DNA from 4 places in the Bradyrhizobium sp. CCBAU 45321 genome. Region 2 is predicted to be linked to each of the others. Evidence: predicted binding sites of a transcription regulator. Region 2 holds the regulator's gene; each other region holds the start of a gene.
The links. Region 2 encodes LexA, which represses DNA repair genes until DNA is damaged. Its sites were predicted from a motif close to TGTTCNNNNTGTGTTCNG; they were not measured.

Region 1 (2,180 bases), on a different contig from region 2:
AGGACGATGAACGGCAGTGCCTTGTTGCGGGGCACATGCAGCCGCGCGAGGTCGGCGAGGCGGATCGTGGTGGTGCGCCGCGTCGCGAGGATGCGTTCGACCGTCCTGGTGCCGAAGCCCGGCACCCGCAGCAGCTCCTCGCGGCTGGCGCGGTTGACGTCGAGCGGGAAGCGGTCGCGGTGGCGCAGCGCCCAGGCGAGCTTGGGATCGATGTCGAGCGGCAGCATCGCGCTGTCGTCGACGATCTCACCGACGTCGAAGCCGTAGAACCGCATCAGCCAGTCGGCCTGGTAGAGCCGGTGCTCGCGCAGCAGCGGCGGCTGTATCAGAGGCAAAGCATGGCTCGCGTCGGGGATCGGGCTGAAGGCGGAGTAATAGACGCGCCGCAGCCGGTAGGCGCCGTAGAGATTGGCGCTGGTGTGGAGAATGGTGTGATCGGAGGCGCTATCTGCGCCGACGATCATCTGCGTACTTTGTCCGGCGGGCGCGAAGCGCTGCGGTTTGGCCTTTGTCTTCGCGCTGCGGCTGTCCTCGGCCTCGTCCAGCTTCAGCCGCAGCCGGCCCATGGTGCGGCGGATCGCGCGCACGTCCTTCTCCGGCGCGAATTGCTGCAGGCTCGTCTCTTCAGGCATCTCGATGTTGATCGAAAGGCGGTCGGCATACTTGCCGGCCTCGGCGATCAGCGCGTCGTCGGCCTCGGGAATGGTCTTCAGGTGGATGTAGCCGCGGAAGTGATGCTCCTCGCGCAGTTTTCGCGCGACGTTCACCACTTGCTCCATCGTGTAATCAGGGCTGCGGATGATGCCGGAGGAGAGGAATAGGCCCTCGATGTAATTGCGCCGGTAGAAGTCGAGCGTGAGCTTGACCAATTCGTCGATGGTGAAGCGGGCGCGTGGGACGTTCGAGGAGGCGCGGTTGACGCAATAAAGGCAATCGTAATTGCAGGCGTTGGTCAGCAGCACCTTGAGCAGGGAGATGCAGCGTCCGTCCGGCGCGTAGGAATGGCAGATGCCCATGCTTGGGGCGGTCGAGCCCATGCCCTTGCCGTCGCTGGAATCCCGCTTCTCGGTGCCGCTGGAAGCGCAGGATGCGTCGTATTTGGCGGCATCCGCCAGAATCTCCAGCTTGCGTTGTACGTCCATGTTTGAATCTCTTTGATTCCGCTCATGAATCTTTGGATGCGCCAATTCGATTGACTCTGCCGGCGCCGTTAGCTTTATATTAGAACATATCATGAACAAATGAGCCAGCTGCTGGTTCTCTTTTTGAGAGCCATCGGCAATCACCTCTGAGGAGCGGCGAGCATGAGCGGCGCACGTATGAGCGCGCTTGCGATCCTGCGCGGCCAGATCGAGCGCATCGAGACGGCGGAGGTCGTGCATCCGCGCGATCGCATCGCCCTCGGCCATGGCGCGGCCGACGCCGTGCTGAAAGGCGGGCTCGCGCGCGCGGCGATCCACGAGGTGTTTTGCGAAGGGCGTCAGGGCGCGGCTGCGACGGGGTTCGTCATGGGCCTTGCGGGACGCGTGAGCGCGCGCCGGCCGCTATTGTGGGTGCGGCAGGATTTTTCGGAGCTCGAAACCGGTGCGCTGTCGATGAGCGGGTTATCCGAGCTAGGCCTCGACCCTCGCCGTGTGGTGATGGTGCGCGCCGCCGATGTCGAGAGTGCGCTGCGCACCTCGGCCGACGCGCTCGCCTGCGATGCGCTGGGCGCCGTCGTGCTCGAGCTCTGGGGCGATGTCAGGCAGTTCGATCTGGTGGCAAGCCGCAAACTGACGCTGGCCGCGCAATCTTCCGGCGTTACCGGCCTCTTGCTGCGCATGGCGGCGCAGCCGCTGCCTTCGACCGCGGAGACACGATGGATGCTGCGTGCGGCGCATTCGCCTCCGGGCTCGATGTGGAGTGCCTGGGGCGCGCCGGTGTTCGATGCCGAGCTCTTGCGCAATCGTCATGGCCCGTGCGGCCGGTGGATCATGGAATGGAATTGTGATGAGTGCCAGTTCAGTGAACCCTCGACGTATCCTCAGCCTGTGGCTGCCGCGCCTGCCCATCGACAGGATCCAGCGGTTCGTTGGCAGCGCCGGGCTGGGTAAACCCAATCATGAGCCTGATATCGTCGTCATCAAGGACAACAATGCGCTGGTGATCCATGCGCTGGACGAGGCCGCCGAGCGCCTCGG
Region 2 (2,180 bases):
ATGCCGTCGTGATCCAGGAGGACACGGCTGCCGACGGCAAACATGTCACGATCAAGGAAGCCGCCATTTTCGGCCGGCACATCCGCCCTGCAGGCGTCGACTTCCGCGAAGGAGACGTGCTGCTGCGCAAGGGAATCCGTCTCACCGAGCGCGATCTCGCCCTTGCCGCCGGAATGAATCATCCGCATCTCGCCGTCATCCGCCGCCCGAGGGTTGCCGTTCTCGCCACCGGCGACGAGCTCGTGATGCCAGGCACCACGCCTGGTCGTGGCCAGATCGTCTATTCCAACGGCTATGCCCTGCATGCGCTCGCCCGCAGCGAGGGCGCCGAGACCATCGACCTCGGAATTGCCGCCGATACGCTGGAGGCGACGTCCGCCGGCATCCGCAGCGCGCGCGAGAGCGGCGCCGACATCCTGATCACGACCGGCGGTGCGTCGGTCGGCGACCACGACCTGGTCCAGCAGGCGCTCAAGGGCGAAGGCATCGCGATGGCGTTCTGGAAGATCGCGATTCGGCCCGGCAAGCCGATGATGCACGGTCGACTAGGCGCGATGCGCGTGATCGGCCTGCCCGGCAATCCCGTGTCGTCCTACGTGTGCGCCTTCCTGTTCATGGTGCCCTTGATTCGCGCCCTGTCGGGCCGTTCAGCGATTCATCATCAGCGCGAGCGCGCCGTGCTGGGCCGCGATCTCGCCGCCAACGACCAGCGCGAGGATTATCTGCGTGCGCGGCTGGAGGTGCGCGACGACGGCACGCGCGTCGCCCTTCCCGTCAGCCATCAGGACTCCTCCCTGCTTGCGAATCTCGCTGCGGCACAGGTACTTCTCGTGCGTGCACCGTTCGCGCCGAAGGCCGAGGCAGGGACGCCTTGCGAGGTGCTCCGGCTGCCCGTCTGAGCCGCCCAGCCACACGCATTCCGCGAGTTTGGCCGCGTTCACCATAAATTAAGCAGTTGCGGAACACATATCGAACATATAGTGTCCGTTCATGATTTGTTTCGAGGATGTAGCGGCTTATTGCCGACTTCATCGTCTCGGAATCGAACGACATCAACCGGGGGACTTTGGTCGAGATGTTGACGCGCAAACAATACGAGCTTCTGCGGTTCATCAGCGAGCGTCTGAAGGAAAGCGGCGTGCCGCCGTCCTTCGACGAGATGAAGGATGCGCTCGACCTGCGCTCGAAGTCAGGCATCCATCGCCTGATCACTGCGCTCGAGGAGCGCGGCTTCATTCGCCGCCTGCCCAACCGTGCCCGTGCCATCGAGGTGATCAAGCTGCCCGAGCTCCAGGCCGCCGCCGGCAATCGCCGCGGCTTCACCCCGAGCGTCATCGAGGGCAATCTCGGCAAGGTGCGCGCGAGCTCCAGCCCGCCCGCGGACGAGGGCGAGCGCCCGGTCGCGGTGCCCGTGATGGGCCGCATCGCCGCCGGCACGCCGATCGAGGCACTGCAGACCCGCAGCCACACCATCAGCGTGCCGCCGGACATGCTCGGCTCGGGCGAGCACTACGCGCTCGAAGTGCGCGGCGATTCGATGGTCGAGGCCGGCATCCTCGACGGCGACATGGCGCTGATCCAGCGCAACGAGACCGCAAATACCGGCGACATCGTGGTGGCATTGATCGACGACGAGGAGGCCACGCTCAAGCGCTTCCGCCGCCGCGGCGCCTCGATCGCGCTCGAGCCCGCCAATGCCGCCTACGAGGTCCGCATTCTTCCGCCGAACCGCGTGAAGATCCAGGGCAAGTTGATCGGGCTTTACCGGAAGTACTGATACCGGAAGTCTCAAGCGCCGCGCGCGCTTCGATCGGCATCGGCGATCCAGGATCGGAGCGGATACTTGTCCGCTCCGGCTGGACGGTTTCTCTGGTTCTGCGCCGGCTGTCCGGTCCATCTTCCCGCGCGACATTCGCCCGCGCAGGCGCGCAGCCATTTCTGCTTCGCCGGTAGAGTTGTGCCGGCAGTGCTGATAGCTCCGGCCGAATGCAAGGACGCGAGGTTTGTTCCTATCGAATCCGGGAAAGATAATGTGATCGCGTGCTGCGAACGCGAGCCGCAGATTTGCCCATAACCGAGCAGAGCGTTGTATGCTTCCACTCTGATAGAGGCCTGCGCCTCGAAAGAGACGCGGGTCGCTATCCCAGCATGAGGAGCACCCGATGTGTGACTACAGCTTG
Region 3 (2,180 bases), on a different contig from region 2:
GGCGGCGGCGTCGAGGATGCGCTCGATCTCGGAATCGTTCAGCGCGGGGATCACGGGCGCGACCATCACCGTGGTGGGAATGCCGGCCTCCGAGAGCTGCTTCAGCGCCTCCAGCCGCTTCGGCGGCGTCGAGGCCCGCGGCTCCATGGTGCGCGCCAGCTTCGGATCGAGCGAGGTGACCGAGATCGCGACCTTGGCGAGGTTGCGCTTGGCCATCCGCTGGAGAATGTCGATGTCGCGCAGCACCAGCGCCGATTTGGTGACGATGCCGACGGGATGCGAGGTGCGCTCCAGCACTTCCAAAATGCCGCGCATGATTTTGCGCTCGCGCTCGATCGGCTGGTAGGGATCGGTGTTGGTGCCGATTGCGATCATTCGCGGCTCGTAGCCGGGAGCCGCAAGCTCCTTCTCGAGCAGCGAAGGCGCCTCGGGCTTCACGAACAGTTTTGACTCGAAGTCGAGCCCCGGCGACAGGCCGAGATAGGCATGGGTCGGCCGCGCGAAGCAATAGACGCAGCCGTGCTCGCAGCCGCGATACGGATTGATCGAGCGGTCGAAACCGATGTCGGGGGAATCGTTGCGGGTGATCACCTTGCGTGAGGTGTCGACCGCCACCGTCGTCTTGAACGGCGGCAGCTCGTCCAGGCTCTGCCAGCCGTCATCGAAAGCGACGCGCGCTTCTGCCTCGTAGCGGCCGCTGGCATTGGATTGTGCGCCCCGCCCTCGCCTTCGCGCGCGGTCGATGGCGACGCCAAGCTCGGGGAAATCTGAAGGCGCACCCGCCGGCTCGGAGGGCGCCGTGACCGGCGGGTGCTTGAGAGCATGAGAGGATGCTGGACTCATGCATCCAAGATAGCAGGTCATAGGAACAAATCAAGAACACAAACCAAAAGCGGGAAAACAACCCCATGCACAGTAGAGCTGCCCAAACTTCGCGCGCCCGCCTTTGACCTCACGCAACACGGCCGTCACGACCATCCCGTTTCATGGCGGGCGGATCGATCGCCCCGGAACCGGGTTGGTGACGATCGCGAAGTGAAGGTCGGCAGGAACATGACAATCCACCAAAAAACGGCCGAAGCGAGCAGCGACCTCGATCTGCTCGATCGCTATTGGCGCGCCGCCAACTACCTCTCGGTCGGGCAGATCTACCTGCTCGACAATCCGCTGCTGCGCGAGAAGCTGCGGCCCGAGCACATCAAGCCGCGTCTGCTGGGTCATTGGGGCACGACGCCGGGCCTGAACTTCATCTACGCCCATCTCAACCGCGTCATCCGGGCGCTCGATGTCAACGTGATTTATGTCTGCGGTCCCGGCCATGGCGGTCCGGGCATGGTCGCCAACACTTATCTCGAAGGCAGCTACAGCGAGATCTATCCCGATATTGCGCGCGACACGGACGGATTGCGCAAGCTGTTTCGGCAGTTCTCCTTCCCCGGCGGCATCCCGAGCCACGCCGCGCCGGAAACGCCGGGCTCCATCCACGAAGGCGGCGAGCTCGGCTATGCGCTGGTGCACGCCTATGGCGCCGCATTCGACAACCCGGATTTGATCGTCGCCTGCGTGGTCGGCGACGGCGAGGCCGAGACCGGGCCGCTCGCTGCGTCCTGGCACTCCAACAAGTTCCTGAACCCCGCCCATGACGGCGCGGTGCTGCCGATCCTGCATCTCAACGGCTACAAGATCGCGGGCCCCACCGTGCTCGGACGGATGCAGGACGCCGAGATCCGGGACCTCTTCCGCGGGTTCGGCCACGAGCCGCTGTTCGTCACGGGCGACGATCCCAAATTGATGCACCAGGCCATGGCCGATGCGCTGGACGTCGCATTCGCCAGCATCCGCTCGATCCAGCAACATGCCCGCGACGGTCGCACAAGCGTCGAGCGGCCGCGCTGGCCGATGATCGTGCTGCGCAGCCCGAAGGGCTGGACCGGCCCGAAGGAGGTCGACGGCAAGAAGGTCGAGGGTTTTTGGCGCGCGCATCAGGTGCCAGTCGCAGGCTGCCGCGAGAACCCGGCGCATCTCAAGGTGCTCGAAGACTGGATGCGCAGCTACGAGCCGGAAAAGCTGTTCGATGGCAACGGCGCCCTCGTTGCCGAGCTTCAGGCGCTCGCGCCCGACGGCGTCAGGCGCATGGGCGCCAATCCGCATGCCAATGGCGGCGTGCTGAAGAAGGAGCT
Region 4 (2,180 bases), on a different contig from region 2:
GTCCATCTTGGCAAGCCCGGCATGAACGCCGGATGAAGCGGGCGATGACGATTCCCTCAGTGGAACGGAACCGGGAAATCACGAGCGCGTTGGCGTGGCAGTTCGGGATGCCCGCCCATGCGCACCAAGAAGCCGTCCGAGCTGGTCTCTGCCAGCGGCCTGATCAAGCTGATGACGCATGCAATGATGGGCGCCGCGCTCGGCCTCACCTTCAGCCTCGCCCTGGTCCTGTCCAATCCAGCCGTCGCCAACCTGCTGAACAACGGCGGAAGCCAGGCCACGATGGTCTTCGCCCTTACCTTGGTGACGACCTTCGCGATTGGCGCGACGCTTACCGGCGCCGTGTTCATCCTGGCCGAGGACAAGCAAACTTGAAGTGTCATGACGCATCGGAACAGCTCGCTGGGAACTCCTGTTGAGCGCGCGGTTTTGCTACCCGCGTCATTTTAACCCAGGGAGTTCCTGCCGCATGAAGACGTAAGGGGCCCGCCATTGCGGGGGGTCCTTTGTCCTCTGCCTTTGGTGGCACTCGGCCTTCAGGATCCGGGGCCAACCATCTCAGCGGCGCTCGGGTGCGCGCGCGGGATTGCCGGCAGTCTTCACGGGACGAAGGCGCACGCGGTTGCGGACGTCAGGCAGAACGTCGCTGCCGCCGGCCGCCTTCCATTCGGCAATCAGGAGGTTGATCCTCCGGCGCAGGTCCATCTGCGCCAGGGCCCTTTCCGTGCAGTCGCGGTCGCGCTCGACGAGGTCGCGCACCGACGCCTCGACGTCGGCCATCTCGAGCCTCAAGGCTCTGATTTTACGTCGAATTTCATTAATTCTGTTGTCCATGCCTTGTTAGAACAAAATAAGAACATATAGTCAAGTCACGATTTCAGGACGGAGAAGCCAAATGCAGGTTCAAGGTAAATACGACGCCAGATTTTTCCTGGGCGAGCAGATGACGCGGGCGCAGGGCCTCAAGCTGAAGCGGCTCAGCGAAGAGGCCTACCAGCCCGGCCAATATGCGCGGGATCTGTCCTTCAGCGAGGCCGCCCGGCGCATCCGGGTGCTGGAAGCGGAGATCGAGCTGGCAAACTCCTTCTAGAGCATCGCATCGCGCTTTAGGCCTGCGCCGTTCCACGCTCCCGGAACCATGGCTGTGCAGAATGGTTCTCCCCGCCGAGGGAGAATATGCATGGCACGCAAGGCAAAAAAGCGCCGCTACTCACGCAGCTCGGGCAGCGATGTCGCCACCGAGATGCGGCGCTACAAGAAGGGCACCGCGAAGAGCGGCCGTGGCGGGCGCGGCGGCCGCGTCAAGAACCGCAAGCAGGCCATCGCGATCGGACTGTCGAAGGCACGCAAGAAGGGCAAGAAGGTCCCGAAGAAGGCTTCAAAGCGCAAGAGCGCCAAGACGACGTCCAAGAAATCGTCGAGGACGTCGTCCAAGAAATCATCCAACAAGAAATCATCGAAGCGCAAATCATCCAAGCGGTCGCGCTGACCGGTCTCAGATCATGCTCCCCGGCATAAAGCAGCGGATCGAAATCCCGAACGCAGTCTTGACCGGCCACACCATGGTGCGGCCGGCGCGGTTCGGCTCGGTGATGACGGCCTCGTCCGGCACGTCGATCCACTGCCCGTCGATGCGGACACGGTAGCGCCCGTTGTGCGACTCCCAGTCGAGATCGGCGAGGGCGAAACCGTCGGCATCCGAGCAGCACGGACCGAGATGGCTGCGCAAATTGTCGAACCATGGCTTGAGAGGGGAATTCGCGTAGCGGCCGTCGTCGCGCCCGAGCGCGTTTCCACCTGCGAGCACCAATGGCGCCACCAGCAGCGCGCTCCTGAGCGAGAGCTTCAATCGATCCATGTCGGCACCGATCATTTGTGAACCACCGGCGAGTTCCACAAAGCGCCGGGAGGCTCGAAGTTCCACGCTTGCGACCCCGGTCGGCGGCGGCGTTGCCGCAGAGCACTGAGGTGTCTTGCGAGTGTGATCAGCGAACACGGCTTTTTCGGACGCACCAGGTCATCATCCCTGCCGTTAACGAGAATGTGACCGGCCTGGTGCGGACGTGACGTGTGTGCAAAAGGCGGCCCGAAGGCCGCCTTCCTGGATTTGTGAGGGTCGAGTTCGCGCTATGCGAGTGGCACCGCAACGAAGCGGGTGGCCTCCGCGCTTCTGACCTGAA

Region 1: a site for LexA is predicted at 1,223-1,240, ahead of ACM43_RS30965 (ImuA family protein). Genes of this name have one in related genera too.
Region 3: a site for LexA is predicted at 865-882, ahead of ACM43_RS13045 (PA0069 family radical SAM protein). Genes of this name have one in related genera too.
Region 4: a site for LexA is predicted at 842-859, ahead of ACM43_RS21015 (DUF3072 domain-containing protein). Genes of this name have one in related genera too.

The regions. Positions count from the first base shown of each region.
Region 1 covers NZ_LFKZ01000129.1:239,014-241,193, reverse strand. Annotated here, with positions in the region: gene ACM43_RS30970 (putative DNA modification/repair radical SAM protein) at 1-1,142, opposite strand, end outside; gene ACM43_RS30965 (ImuA family protein) at 1,305-2,093, shown strand; gene ACM43_RS30960 (Y-family DNA polymerase) at 1,990-2,180, shown strand, end outside.
Region 2 covers NZ_LFKZ01000014.1:44,588-46,767, reverse strand. Annotated here, with positions in the region: gene ACM43_RS01895 (molybdopterin molybdotransferase MoeA) at 1-899, shown strand, start outside; gene lexA (transcriptional repressor LexA) at 1,076-1,777, shown strand; gene ACM43_RS01885 (hypothetical protein) at 2,163-2,180, shown strand, end outside.
Region 3 covers NZ_LFKZ01000110.1:5,377-7,556, reverse strand. Annotated here, with positions in the region: gene ACM43_RS13045 (PA0069 family radical SAM protein) at 1-843, opposite strand, end outside; gene ACM43_RS13040 (phosphoketolase family protein) at 1,054-2,180, shown strand, end outside.
Region 4 covers NZ_LFKZ01000124.1:169,558-171,737, forward strand. Annotated here, with positions in the region: gene ACM43_RS21005 (hypothetical protein) at 118-375, shown strand; gene ACM43_RS21010 (hypothetical protein) at 559-780, opposite strand; gene ACM43_RS21015 (DUF3072 domain-containing protein) at 896-1,090, shown strand; gene ACM43_RS21020 (DUF6496 domain-containing protein) at 1,181-1,489, shown strand; gene ACM43_RS21025 (hypothetical protein) at 1,496-1,873, opposite strand; gene ACM43_RS21030 (Do family serine endopeptidase) at 2,128-2,180, opposite strand, start outside.